DNA from 3 places in the Streptomyces sp. NPDC058470 genome. Region 1 is predicted to be linked to each of the others. Evidence: riboswitches for the same ligand, from Rfam matches in the RefSeq annotation. Region 1 holds a riboswitch; each other region holds the start of a gene.
What was found. A riboswitch is a leader RNA that binds a small molecule or an ion and turns the genes downstream of it on or off. The one in region 1 is predicted to bind cyclic di-AMP.
Positions count from the first base shown of each region.

Region 2: linked by a shared signal. The riboswitch ahead of ACFWP7_RS41495 (peptidoglycan DD-metalloendopeptidase family protein) and the one ahead of ACFWP7_RS30410 (M23 family metallopeptidase) in region 1 are both predicted to bind cyclic di-AMP.
Region 3: linked by a shared signal. The riboswitch ahead of ACFWP7_RS20715 (transglycosylase family protein) and the one ahead of ACFWP7_RS30410 (M23 family metallopeptidase) in region 1 are both predicted to bind cyclic di-AMP.

Region 1 covers NZ_JBHXMF010000048.1:43,868-48,400, reverse strand. Annotated here, with positions in the region: gene ACFWP7_RS30420 (PrsW family intramembrane metalloprotease) at 1-434, shown strand, start outside; gene ACFWP7_RS30415 (aldo/keto reductase) at 459-1,403, opposite strand; gene ACFWP7_RS30410 (M23 family metallopeptidase) at 1,541-2,572, opposite strand; cyclic di-AMP (ydaO/yuaA leader) riboswitch at 2,584-2,741, opposite strand; gene ACFWP7_RS30405 (PP2C family protein-serine/threonine phosphatase) at 2,987-4,114, opposite strand; tRNA gene ACFWP7_RS30400 (tRNA-Met) at 4,413-4,486, opposite strand.
Region 2 covers NZ_JBHXMF010000108.1:402-4,934, reverse strand. Annotated here, with positions in the region: gene ACFWP7_RS41515 (aspartate aminotransferase family protein) at 1-460, shown strand, start outside; gene ACFWP7_RS41510 (helix-turn-helix domain-containing protein) at 560-1,204, shown strand; gene ACFWP7_RS41505 (DUF6126 family protein) at 1,237-1,353, shown strand; gene ACFWP7_RS41500 (tyrosine-protein phosphatase) at 1,390-2,187, opposite strand; cyclic di-AMP (ydaO/yuaA leader) riboswitch at 2,743-2,907, shown strand; gene ACFWP7_RS41495 (peptidoglycan DD-metalloendopeptidase family protein) at 2,912-3,835, shown strand; gene ACFWP7_RS41490 (SGNH/GDSL hydrolase family protein) at 4,108-4,533, shown strand, end outside.
Region 3 covers NZ_JBHXMF010000027.1:16,979-21,511, reverse strand. Annotated here, with positions in the region: gene ACFWP7_RS20725 (septum formation initiator family protein) at 1-293, opposite strand, end outside; gene eno (phosphopyruvate hydratase) at 401-1,687, opposite strand; gene ACFWP7_RS20715 (transglycosylase family protein) at 2,052-2,753, opposite strand; cyclic di-AMP (ydaO/yuaA leader) riboswitch at 2,758-2,922, opposite strand; gene ACFWP7_RS20710 (transglycosylase family protein) at 3,118-4,068, opposite strand.

The DNA.
Region 1 (4,533 bases):
TGCGCACCGTGCGTGCGGAACTGCCCGCGTACGCCGCCGCCGGCTGGCTGTCCGCGCCCGAGCCGTACGCGCTCGGCTCGATGCAGGCGCGCCGGATCGCCCGCAGGTACGCCGCCCGCCATCTCGGCAAGCCCGCCGCCCGCTCCGTCGCCGAGTACGAGGCGTACGCGACCTCGCTGGCGTTCCTGCGGCACCGGGCGCGCGACGGCCGCGCGGGCGCCGACTTCGTCGTACGGGAGCGGGAGTTGCTCCACGAGCTGTGGCGCCGCCGCGAGATCGCCCGCCCGGCCCTGACGTACGCGGCCCGGGCAGCGGCAGCGGTCCCGCCGCCGCCCTGGCCCACGTACGGGTACGCGCCCGCGCACACCGAGCCCTACTGGCAGCCCTACGGGACGGCGACGCCGTACCCCGCGTACAACCCGTACCGCTCGTAGTACGTCAAGTACGGCAGCGATTGGTTACGCCGACGCCTCCGTCAGCCTGCCCAGCTCCGCGTCCGTGAGGACGAGGTCCGCCACTCCCAGCAGCGCCGAAAGCTGCTCCACGGACCGCGCGGAGGCGATCGGCGCCGCGACCGTCGGCTGGGCGGCGAGCCAGGCCAGGGCGACGGTGGCGACCGGGACGTCGTGGGCCTGGGCGACCTCGTCGAGGGCGGCCAGCACACGCGGGCCCCGGTCGGTCTCCAGGTGCTTGGCCGCGCCCCCCGCACGCGGCGAGTCGACCGTCGTACCCGGGCGGTACTTGCCGGTGAGGAAGCCGGACGCGAGGCCGTAGTACGGGACGGCCGCCAGGCCCGAGCGGGAGGCGATGTCGCGGAGCGGACCCTCGTAGGTGTCGCGCGAGACCAGGTTGTACTCCGGCTGGAGGGCGACGTAGCGGGCGAGGCCCTCGCGGTCGGAGAGGTCCAGGGACTCCTGGAGCCGCTCGGGCGAGATGTTGGATGCCGCGATGTTGAGCACCTTGCCGGCCTTCACCAGCTCGTCGAGGGCGCCGATGATCTCCTCGACCGGCACCTCGGGCTTGTCGAAGTGGGTGAAGTAGAGGTCGATGTAGTCGGTGTCCAGACGGCGCAGCGACGCGTCGGCCGCGGCCTTGATGTTGTCGCCGGACAGCCCCGGGTAGTCGGGGTGCTGGCTGACCTTGGTGGCGATCACGATGTCGGAGCGGTTGCCGCGCGCCTTGACCCACTTGCCGATGATGGTCTCGGACTCACCACCCTTGTTGCCCTCGATCCACGCCGAGTACGAGTCGGCGGTGTCGAGGAAGTTGCCGCCGCCGGCCGCGTACGCGTCGAGCACGGCGAAGGACTGTGCCTCATCGACGGTCCAGCCCCAGACGTTGCCGCCGAGGGCGAGCGGGAAGACCTCAAGGTCGGACGAACCAAGCTTGCGAAGAGAAGTCATGCCAGAATTCAACGTCCTGAGCGGATGACTGTATTCCGCACGTACCTGACCGGCAGCCCTGACGTCGGGGGGATGACGTCAGGGCTGCCGGGGAACAGGGAACAACGCACGTACGCGCCTGTACGGCACCGTACGCGTCAGGGGTTGAGCCCCTTGCTCTGCAGCCACGCCATCGGGTCGATCCCGGTCTCGGAGCCGTCCGGGTGAACCTCCAGGTGCAGATGCGCCCCGGTGACGTTGCCCGTCGCACCCACGCGCCCGATGACATCACCGGTGGCGACCTTCTGCCCCACGCTGACGCTGATCGACGACTGGTGGCAGAACCACAGCTCCGTGCCGTCGTCGAGGGTGAGGATCGTGCGGTAGCCGTACGACCCGGCCCAGCCCGCCTCCGTGACGGTGCCGCTGTGGACCGCCTTGATCAGCGTGCCCGTGGGAGCGGCGAAGTCGAGGCCGGTGTGATAGCCGGAGGACCACAGCGCGCCGGCCTGACCGAAGGTCGAGGTGATGGTGTACGAGGAGGTCGGCAGCGTGTAGCTCTTGGCGAGCTCGGCGAGGCGCTCCGCCTCCGCCTTGGCCGCGGCCTCCTCCTCCGCCTTCTTCTTCGCGGCGGCTTCCTTGGCCTCGGCCGCCTTCTGCTCCTTGGCGGCGGCGTCGGCTGCCTTCTTCACGGCGGCTGTCTGGGCGGCCTGCTGGGCCGCGGTGTCCGCCTGGTCCTTCTGGACCTCGGCCTGCTGCATGATGCGCGAACGCAGGACCTCGCCCGCGTCCGTGGCGCCCTGCTCGGTGTCGGCGGTCGTCAGACCGGCGCTGGTGAGCGGGGTGGTGGAGCCCTTGGCCTCGTCGCCGGAGCTGTCGTCCAAGAGGATCGAGCCCACGGACGGCAGGTCGGGCACCGAGATCGAAACCGGCGGCTTGCCGGGCGCCGCGGTGGCCATGCCACCCGCGCCGACGGCGGCTATGACGCCGACGCCCAGAACGGTGGAGCTGCGAGCGAGTCCGCCGCCTCCGCGTTGCTTGGAGACGCGGTGCCGGCCGCGGATGGGACGGAGGGATTCCTCGGTGGGATTCCACTCCTCCCGGGGGCCCTCGTCGTCCATGCCGTAACCGAAGGTGTGCGTTTCGCTCGGCGGGTACGAGGGTGCCTGGGCAGGCGGGTTGGACGCCACGTGGGCGTGCTCCTTTCCTTCCTTCTCGCCTACCGGGTTAGCTGACGGGTTCGGAGCAGGAAGGTCTCCTACGCGCGTCAACCGCTGGTGTTCCCACCGCGGAAGACGCTCGATTCACCCCAAGTTGGTGGTTCCCCGGTTCCCTTGCGGGATTCGGCGCGTGCGCACGGAGCCGACTCTTGTGACGGCTGGGACTACCGCGCTGCGTTATCGAACGTTAATAGACGCGGGCACCGGATTCCAAGCCGTTCTGACTGATCATTAACGCTTCTGGCCAGGACTTACGGGTCATCACCACCGTAAAACGGGCGAGTTGACCGTCTCTTGTCGGTCACCTGATTTCTGACGGTGCATCAGATGTTATGCGGAGGGACGCCATCCGATCACCCCTGGTGACAACGCGACCGAAGGCTTTCACGGACGCCGTACGGCGAGCAGCGCCATGTCGTCCGTCGTGCCGCCGCCGGAGTGCCGGCGGACCTCCTCGGCGAGGGTGGTCAGCAGCGCCTCGGGCGCCGGGAAGGTCCGTCCGGCGAGGCTCGCCGCGGGATCGTAGAAGCGCCCGCGTTCGTCGCGGGCCTCGGACAGCCCGTCCGTATGGAGGAGCAGCATGGCTCCCCGCGGGAACTCCGCCTGCTGCGCACGGTCGGGCCACATGCCCAACTCGCCCATTCCGAGGGGCAGTGCGGGATCCTCGGCGTCGAGCGTGGTGAGTGTGCCGTCCGCGCGCAGGAGCAGCGGCGGGGGATGGCCGCGGTTGACGATCCGTACGACCTCCTCGCCGTGCGGGATCTCCGCCAGCACCGCCGTGGTGAACCCCTCGAAGGCGTCGAGGCTTTCGCGCCGGGTGCCCTCGCGTGCCAGGGCCCGCTCCAGGCGTCCCGCGACCGCCTCCAGCGTCGCCTCCTGCTCGGCCGCCTCCCGGAACGCCCCGATGACGACGGCGACGGCGGCCACCGCACCGATGCCCTTGCCGCGTACGTCGCCCACGACCAGCCGTACGCCGTACGGGGAGTCCTGCACCGCGTAGAGGTCACCGCCGATGAACGCGTCCTCCTGCGCCGCCTCGTACCGCGCCGCGACGTCGAGCCCGCCGATCCGCTCCTCGGGCTGCGGCAGTACGGCGCGCTGGGCGGCCTCGGCGATCTCGCGGACGGAGGCGAGCCGCTCGTTGCCGCGCCGGACGACGACGTTGATGAAGGCGGCCAGTGCGGCGGCCGTCGCCACCGTGATCGCTTCGGTGACCGCCTCGGCGTGCAGGGCCACCCCGAGCTTCATCTGGACCGCGACGGCCCCCACGACGGCCAGGGCTCCGGTCACCACGGTGCCGCGCAGCGAGTAGAGGGGCGCCGCCACGAGCGCGGCGGCCGTGAAGAGGGGGGCGCCGGTGAAGTCCTTCGGCGTGAAGTACTCGTAGAGGATCCCGGCGACGATGAGCAGCGCGGGGAGCACCCGGACGAACCTCTGGGTGTGCGAGACCCTCCGCCCGTCGATTCCCGCCGGTCCGGGCGGCGCCGCGCCCGCCAGCCCGGGGTCGGGCACGGGATCTCCCGGCAACCGCCCACCGGACCGGTCGTACGACGGGTCGAGCGGCTGGTCGGGCGAACCGTCGTACGGATCGCCGTGTCGGTCGCCGCTCCGGTCGCCGGACGGGTTGCTCCGGTCGTGCGGATCCCCCGCCCGCTGCTCGCCTGCTTGCTGCCCCACCCGTCCAGATTTCCCGGAGCGGGGGCGGGCGGCGACCGGTGTGAGCCGACCGAGGGACGCCCGCGTCCCCGGGGCACGGGCAAACACCAAGGGCCGGAACTCGTGAATCCGAGTTCCGGCCCTTGGCCTTGAGTAGCGGGGACAGGATTTGAACCTGCGACCTCTGGGTTATGAGCCCAGCGAGCTACCGAGCTGCTCCACCCCGCGCCGTTAAACGCAACTATACGCCATCAGCGGGACCCCCAGGACCAGCA
Region 2 (4,533 bases), on a different contig from region 1:
GGCGGCAGGCCTTGCCGTGCTCTCGGTCATGGAGAACGAGCAGATCGTGGCCAACGCCCGTGCCACGGGAGAGCAGTTGAAGTCCCGGCTCGCGGCGCTCGTGGACAAGTACGAGCTGCTGCGTGACGTACGCGGCCGGGGGCTGATGATCGGCATCGAGTTCGGGCGGCCCAAGTCGCTGAAGCTGCGCAGCCGTTGGACGATGCTGCAGGCCGCGCGCAAGGGGTTGTTCGCGCAGATGGTGGTCGTGCCGCTGCTGCAGCGGCACCGGATTCTCACCCAGGTCTCCGGCGATCACCTGGAGGTGATCAAGCTGATCCCGCCGCTGGTCATCGACGAGGGGGACGTGGACCGCTTCGTGGATGCCTTCACGGCCGTGATGGACGACGCGCACGGCGGGGGCGGGCTGATGTGGGACTTCGGGAAGACCCTGGTGAAGCAGGCGGTGGCGAACCGGTGAAGGAGCGGTCGCTGAGACTGCCGGGGTGCCGAACCGTTTGATTCTTGCCTCTGGGGCAAGAAGTTTGCCCCAGAGGCAAGGCTCGGGCTCAATGGAGGCATGAGCACCGCCGAGGGTATGAACCCTTCCCCGCAGGGAACCGCCGACGAGCTGCACGTCGTCGCACCCCAGCTGCGTGGGCTGCGCCGCCGGGCCTCCCTGACCCTGGAGGCCGCGGCCCGTGCCGCCGGGCTCTCGCCCGCCCACCTCTCGCGCCTGGAGACCGGGCAGCGCCAGCCCTCGCTGCCGATGCTGCTCGCACTCGCGCGTATCTACGGTACGACCGTCTCCGAGCTGCTCGGCGAGACGGTCCCCGAGCGGGACGCCGTGGTGCGCGCCGCCGACATGGAGCCGACCGCGGCGGGCGGCTGGACCTACTGGCAGGCGGGCGGCTCGGGCCGCGGGATGCAGGCCCTGCGCGTGCACGTCCCGTACGGCTCGCAGGGCGACATCGTGCGCGTCCACCCCGGTGAGGAGTGGCTCCACGTCCTGAGAGGGCGACTGCGGCTGCGCCTCGGTGACAGCGCGCATGTGCTCGCCCCGGGGGACAGCGCGCACTTCGACTCGCTCACCCCGCACCGTATCGCCGCCGCCGACCGGGACGGCGCCGAGCTGCTCTTCGTACACACCCTGCTGCAGAGCCCCACCGCCGCGCTGTGCCTCGGCCCGGCGACCGACCACCCGACCCTGGGAGAGACACCATGACCGATCCCACGGAATCCGGCCCGCGCCGCTCCATGGACGACAAGCTCCCCCGTGCACTGTGGGTACGGCTGATCATCTACGTCGCCGTCGGCCACCTCTTCGCGGCCTTCGTCTACCTGCTGTTCACGCTGGGCGCACAGAACCAGTAGGCACCCGTCGGCCGGGACCGGGAGACCTGTGCCGTGTCAGTCGAGGAGCCGCTCGCGCAGCCCGGCCCGCAGCCCCGGGGTGAGCCCAAGGCCCCGCTCCAGGTAGGCGTCGACGCTGCCCCAGGTCTCCTCGATCGTCTCGAAGGCCGCGGTAAGGTACTCGGCGCGGGCGTCGAACAGCGGGCTGAGCAGTTCCATGACCTCCGGGGAGTAAGCCGATGCGGAGGAGCTGCTGCGGTGGACCTTGTAGCGACGGTGCAGGGCGTTCGACTCCAGGTAGTCGGCCACGATGGCCTCGCGCTCGACGCCGACGGCCAGGAGTGTCACGGCTATGGAGAGGCCGGCGCGGTCCTTGCCCGCGGCGCAGTGCATCAGCGCGGGCACGCTGTCCTCTGCCATCGAGTGCAGCACCTGGGAATGCTCGGCGGTGCGCTCCTTGATGATGGTGCGGTAGGAGTTGATCATCCGGTTCGCCGCCTTGCCGTCCGCGAGGAGCGTGCGCAGCTGTTCGAGATCGCCGTCGCGGACCATCTTCCAGAACTCGGAGCCGTCGGCCGGGTCGGTCAGCGGCAGATTCACGTTCCGCACGCCCGGCAGCTCGACGTCCGGACCCTCCAGCTTCTGGTCCGAAGCGTTGCGGAAGTCGAAGATCGTGTGCAGGCCGAGGGAGGCGAGGAACGCGGCGTCGTCCTCCGTGGCGTGCGCGAGATGTCCGCTGCGGAACAGCACCCCGTACTTCACCCGGTGGCCGTCCGTGGTGGGCAGGCCGCCCACGTCCCGGAAGTTGCGCACAGCGGTCAGCTCGGGTTCGGTCGACGGGACCTGCTGTGTCACGGGGGCTCCTCCCGGTCAGCCGTCGGCGCTGCTCGGCGTCGCCCGCCGACGGACGTTGCGCTCTCGACGATACGACATGGGTTCCTGGGGCAATGAGTTGTCCACAGGCGTTGTCTTCGCAGGTGCGGGCCGTCGCCTCCGGAACTCCCGGGTGCGCGATGGCATGAGGATTTATTCCTGTCTGTCCGCATCTATGGAGGCTCGATGGTGGAGATCGGTGCGGACGATGATGTGGTAGTTATCCGACTGCGTCGCATCTGGCTGTTCTGTCCGAATTAGCTGCTTCATTACAACTGGCCCTGTAATAAGGCATCCTGGGTCGGCGTGCGTGAGCAGCGTCATATTCGTGACGATGTGTTGCGACGCCTCTTTGTCAACCTGCCCGGATTCTCTGGTGAATTGCCGGGCAGGAAAGGCCCTCCGTCGACGGAGGGTGACGGTAATTCCGGCGTGGATCAAGGGTGGCGCAGGCGCAGAAAATCCACATGCTTGTCGACGCCGTCTTATTTCGCTTACGTTCACCCTCAATCCGGACGGACGCCCAATCCTGCCGCCGACCGGAATCCGCACACTCACCCGTATGTGGCAGGAGCGGGGGACCCACAGGTAAGACGCCTGTTCCGGTCTCCGGAACGGCTAGGGGTATAGCCGCGCAGCAGCGCGGCCGGGCATCTCCAGCCCGCACCCGACAGCTCACCTCGCAGGCGCCGGAGAGGAATTCGTCATGCCCGCGAAGGGTAAGCACCGCCGTCCCAAGTCCCAGCGTTTCACGCGCTCGATCGCCGTGGCCGGAACGGGTGGCGCCGCGCTCGCGCTGCCGCTCATGGGGGCCACTGGGGCCCATGCCGCGACCTCGGCTTCCACTGCTTCCACGGCGTTGGAGAAGGCTGCCACGGCTGCCGAAAAGGCCGCCATTTCCGCTCCCGCCGCGGCCGAGAAGACCGCGACGAAGACCTATGCGGTAAAGGCCGGTGACTCCCTCTCGAAGATCGCCGACGACCAGAGCGTCAGTGGCGGCTGGAAGAAGCTGTACTCGGACAACCGCAAGGCTGTGGGCGAGGACCCCGCTCTGATCCACCCGGGTCTGAAGCTGACGATCGGCAAGAAGGCCGCCGGGTCGAGCGGCGCGACCAAGTCGTCCAAGTCGACGAAGCCCTCGAAGGCGTCCGAGTCGTCCGCCAAGACGGCGGCCGAGCCCACGGCCAAGGCCGACGACACCGCGGCCTCCAGCAGCAGTTCCGGTTACACGCTGCCGGTCGAGGGTGCGACCATCGGCACCGGCTACAAGGTTGCCGGCAGCATGTGGTCCAGCGGCTACCACACGGGCGTGGACTTCGTGGTCCCGACCGGCACCACCGTCAAGTCCGTCGCCGCGGGCACCGTCGTCTCGGCGGGCTGGGGCGGCGCGTACGGTAACCAGGTCGTCATCCAGCACGCCGACGGCGAGTACTCGCAGTACGCCCATCTCTCCTCCCTCTCCGTCTCGGCGGGCCAGACCGTGACCGGGGGGCAGCAGATCGGCCTCTCCGGGGCGACCGGCAACGTCACCGGACCGCACCTGCACTTCGAGATCCGCACGACGCCGGACTACGGCTCGGACGTGGACCCGGTTGCGTACCTGCGCTCCCACGGTGTCACCGTCGGCTGACGTCTCTCGCTCGCCGCTGAAGGCCGGACCCCACGATCCCCAGGGTCCGGCCTTCGGCGTTTCGTGCTCAGGATGTCGCGCCCTCGGACATTCCCTTCCAGGCGCGGTGGCTGTTCAACTACCCCTGGTGGGCCCTTATTCCGAGCTTGACCCAGACTTTATGCGTGGCTTATGTCACCACCCGTCAACCCCATAATACGGTCGCGTAGGTCACACTCGAAGGTGAATCATGGGTCGTTGTGGCAGACGATTCGAAGAGTGGCAACAGATCAGTGATCGGGTCGTACGTAGCGGTGGGGGACAGCTTCACCGAGGGCGTCGGCGACCCCGGGCCTGACGGGGCCTTTGTCGGTTGGGCGGACCGGTTCGCGGTACTGCTCGCGGACCGGCGCCCCGAGGGCGACTTCACCTACACCAATCTCGCCGTCCGCGGCAAACTGCTCGACCAGATCATCGAGCACCAGCTCTCGCGGGCGAAGGAGCTGGCGCCGGACCTGGTCTCCTTCTGCGCGGGCGGCAACGACATCATCCGGCCCGGCGTCGACCCCGACGAGGTCGCGGAGCGCTTCGAGCGCGCGGTCGCCGACCTCACCTCCGCCGTCGGCACCGTCCTGGTGACGACCGGGTTCGACACCCGTGGCGTGCCCGTGCTGAAGCACATGCGCGGCAAGATCGCCACGTACAACGGGCACCTACGG
Region 3 (4,533 bases), on a different contig from region 1:
TCCTGCCAGCGCGCCTTGAGGTCACGCAACTGCTCGACCCGCGCGCGGGCCTGCTCCCGCTCCCGCACCAGGTCGGAGACCTCGGCGCGCTGGGACACGTACTGCCTTATCGGGTACGCGAGGGCCACCACCAGCGAGCACAGGACAAGGGCGAGGAGCGCCGCCCGCCCGGTGAGCCGCGAGCGGCGGGCCTGCCGCTTGGTCTGGGAGCGGTAGACCCGGGCCGCCGTCTGCTCGCCGAGCAGCTTCAGCCTGGTCGCGGTGGAGAACCGGTCCCGGTCCTTCACGGCCATGTATCCCGCCTCCCCGATACGTCCCTGCCAGCACGTGCGTACGTCCCCGCACACGGTACGGGACCGAGTACGGGGACGTACGTACGACGCTTCCTACGAGGCCCGGCTCAGCCCTTGAAGCGGGGGAACGCGCTACGGCCGGCGTACACCGCGGCGTCGTCGAGGATCTCCTCGATGCGCAGCAGCTGGTTGTACTTGGCGACGCGGTCCGAGCGGGCCGGGGCGCCGGTTTTGATCTGACCGCAGTTCACCGCGACGGCAAGGTCGGCGATGGTGGTGTCCTCGGTCTCGCCGGAGCGGTGGGACATCATGCACTTGAAGCCGTTGCGCTGCGCCATCTCGACGGCGTCCAGGGTCTCGGTCAGCGAGCCGATCTGGTTGACCTTGACGAGCAGGGCGTTCGCGGAGCCCTCCTCGATGCCGCGGGCCAGCCGCTCCGGGTTGGTGACGAAGAGGTCGTCGCCGACGATCTGGACCTTGTCGCCCAGCTTGTCGGTGATGACCTTCCAGCCGGCCCAGTCGTCCTCGTACAGCGGGTCCTCGATGGAGACCAGCGGGTACGCGGAGACGAGCTCCTCGTAGTACTCGGTCATCTCGGCGGCCGAGCGGGACTTGCCCTCGAACTCGTACTTGCCGTCCTTGTAGAACTCGGACGCGGCGACGTCGAGCGCGAGCCCGATCTGCTCGCCGGGGATGTAACCGGCCTGCTTGATGGCCTCGATGATGAGGTCGAGCGCGGCGCGGTTGGACTCCAGGTTCGGGGCGAAGCCGCCCTCGTCGCCGAGGCCGGTGGACAGGCCCTTGGTCTTCAGCACCTTCTTGAGGGTGTGGTAGACCTCGGCGCCCCAGCGCAGCGCCTCGGAGAAGGACTCCGCACCGATCGGGGCGATCATGAACTCCTGGATGTCCACGTTCGAGTCGGCGTGCGACCCGCCGTTCAGGATGTTCATCATCGGGACGGGCAGCAGGTGCGCGTTCGGGCCGCCCAGGTAGCGGAAGAGGGGCAGGTCGCTGGCCTCGGAGGCGGCGTGCGCGACGGCGAGGGAGACGCCGAGGATGGCGTTGGCGCCGAGCGAGCCCTTGTTGTCGGTGGCGTCCAGGTCGAACATCGCCTGGTCGATCAGGCGCTGCTCGGTGGCGTCGTAACCGACGAGCTCCGGGCCGATCTGCTCGATGACGGCGAGGACGGCCTTCTCGACACCCTTACCGCCGTAACGGTTGGGGTCACCGTCACGCAGCTCGATGGCCTCGAAGGCTCCGGTGGAGGCGCCGGACGGGACGGCGGCACGACCGGTGCTGCCGTCATCGAGGCCGACCTCGACCTCGACGGTGGGGTTCCCTCGCGAGTCGAGGATTTCCCGGGCTACGACGACGTCGATGGACGGCACGAGCATCTCCTTCAGGAATGTGACGCGGGTACGCGGGACTGTGGCAGCCCCGCGTAGATGAGCCTAACCGGCTCCGAGGGATCGGCCAGCCGGTCTACCCCCTCTTGTGCAGAACTGAGAGCACATATTGTTCCCGAACGGAACAAAAAGGTGGGGAAGAGGGTGGCGTCGCCGGGACCGGTGCCGGAAATGAAAAGCCCCGCCCCGGTGCGTACGGGGGAACACGCACCGGAGCGGGGAGCCCGTGGGGGACGGGGGTGACCCACACGAGGCCTTCAGTATGGAGACCACGTATGGGAGCGGGCTGTGGTTCAACCGCGAGCTGCCTGTCAGTCGCCGGCCGACCGCCGTCGGCCGGCGACCCGGGCCGTCAGCTGAGGTGCAGCTGCTGACCCGGGTAGATGAAGTCCGCGTCGTCGATGATGTCCTTGTTCAGCTCGAACAGCTTCTGCCAGCCGCCCTTGACGTTCTTCGCCTCGGCGATCTCGCTGAGGGTGTCGTCCTTCTTCACCTTGTACTCACCGTCACCCTTCTTGACCGTCTTACCGGTCGGGGTCTCGACGGTCTCCTTCTTGGCGGTCTCCCGCTCCGAGGAACGCGAGGCACGCTGCTCGTCGGTCCCCGAGCTCGGTGCACTCGGCGTGCTCGGCGTGCTCGGCGTGCTCGGCTGCGAAGGGGTGGTGCTGCCGGCGTCGTTCGCGGCGTTCGACAGGCCCGTGCCGCAGGTCGGCCAGGCGCCCTTGCCCTGCGCGGCGAGAACCTTCTCGGCGACGGATATCTGCTGGGACTTGGAGGCCTGGTCGGCGGTGGAGGCGTACGAGCTGCCGCCGTACGCGGACCAGGTGGAGGAGGAGAACTGCAGGCCGCCGTAGTAGCCGTTGCCGGTGTTGATGGACCAGTTGCCACCGGACTCGCACTGGGCGACGGTGTCCCACTCGGAGGTGGTGGCGGCGGAGGCGGTGCCGGCCGCCATCAGCGGAGCGGCGACGGCGACGCCGGTCACTCCGGCGAGCGTGGCGATACGGGTGACTTTGGACGGGCGACGGTGCTTGCCCTTGCACGAACGCAGCATGAAGTGATCCCCTCACCGACGCCTACGAGGTGAGCTGTCGGGTTCGGGCGGGTGAGTGCCCGGTCGCGCACCCTTCGATGCACGGCTTCACCCCAAGCCACTCCCGGTCAACTACCGGGCGCGGCGCTTACCTTGGGTCCCCCGCTCCTGCCTACGGCGCTTGACGCGACGACTGTTCCCGTACGGCCGCTGGCAGGATTCGGCGTTGCGACCGTCGGGGCTCACTGTGGCGAGCGGTCACGACCGTAGGCAGGCGATCGGCGGAATATCAAAGACGATCAGGGGGTCTGAGATCCATCTCTCATTCTCGCCAAACTGGACATTCTATGGCGAACCATGACGCGAACTCCCGCTGCTTTTCACCCTATTCAGCACCAACTGCCAGGCTCTGACCGGGGAGGATGAGGTCCGCGTCGGCGCCGACCGTCTCCTTGTTCTCGTCGTACAGCTGGGTCCATCCGCCGTCGAGGCCAAGGGCGTCGGCGATGACCGAGAGGCTGTCGCCGGCCTGGACGACATAGGAGCCGTCGACGACGGCGCGGGCCGTGTCGGAGTCACGTGAGGCGTGCCGTCCGGAGGTGGCGTCGTCCGTACGGCCGTCGGTCGCACCCTCGGTGGCGGTGTCACCACGGTGACGCCCGGCGGTCGCCTCATCCTCGGGCGCACTCGAAGAATCGTCGGCCGGGGCGGACTTATCCGATTCATCACTTTTCGTGGCACTTGGGTCGGCGCTCGCGTCCGCACTCGCCTCCACCTCCGGAGCGTCGGAGTTGGTGGGGTTTCCGGTGTCCTCGGTTGCGTCCGCGGAGGGCGAGCCGGACGGGGAGGGGCTGGACGATGCGGACGGGGAAGGGCTGGACGATGCGGACGGGTCCGCGGAACCGGGCGTGGCCGACGGTGAGTCGTCCACCACGCCCGTGTCGACCTCCACCGAGGCGGAGTCCTTGCTGAGCCCGGAGAGGGGTCCGCAGGTGGGCCAGGCGACGAGCCCCCGGCCGTCGAGGATCTTCTCGGCGACGGCTATCTGCTGCGAGCGGCTGGCCTGGTCGGCGCTCGGGGCGTACTCGAGGCCGCCGTAGTTCTCCCAGTCCCACTGGGTCACATGCAGCCCGCCGTAGTACCCGTCACCGGCGTTGTCGCTCCAGGCGGCACCCGTCTCGCACTCCGCGACGCGGTCCCAAGTAGTGGTGTCGGCCGCACTCGCACTCGCGGCACCGAGCAACGGGATCGCGATCGCCGATCCGGTCACTCCTGCCGCGACAAGGAGAGCCGGGGCCTGACGGGGGCGACGATGGCGACCGTTCCCGGAGAGCATGCGGAAGCCCTTTCATGTGACAGCAGGTGACTACAGCGACATACGGCGACGCCAGCCGACGTCTGCGACGCATGATCCGCGCTGTTCGTCGAACGTATCCGCACGCGAACGCTTGTCACAAGTCGATGCAGCGTAGATCACGTGAAGATCACAATGTTGATGGATCGTCAGCTTTCCGCAGCCCCCGAACCGCCTCAGGCCCACCCGGCGGACAACTGGAGCGGAGCCGTGAACTCCACTGGAATCGTACGCAATCCACGTATAATGCGCCCCCCGCGTCAGTGCAAATCGGCGGAATCCCTTGCGAGTTGGAGGTCGGGAGGCGGGTGGTCCGGCCTCCCCGGCGCGGGGAGGCGGGGTAAGCCGAATTCGGTGAGGTGTGCAGGGCCACGGAGTGTCACGAAATGAGTCGGCCGCAGACCCGGCACTGGGTTTGGCTACCGCCGCGCCCCCGTGTCCTCAGCG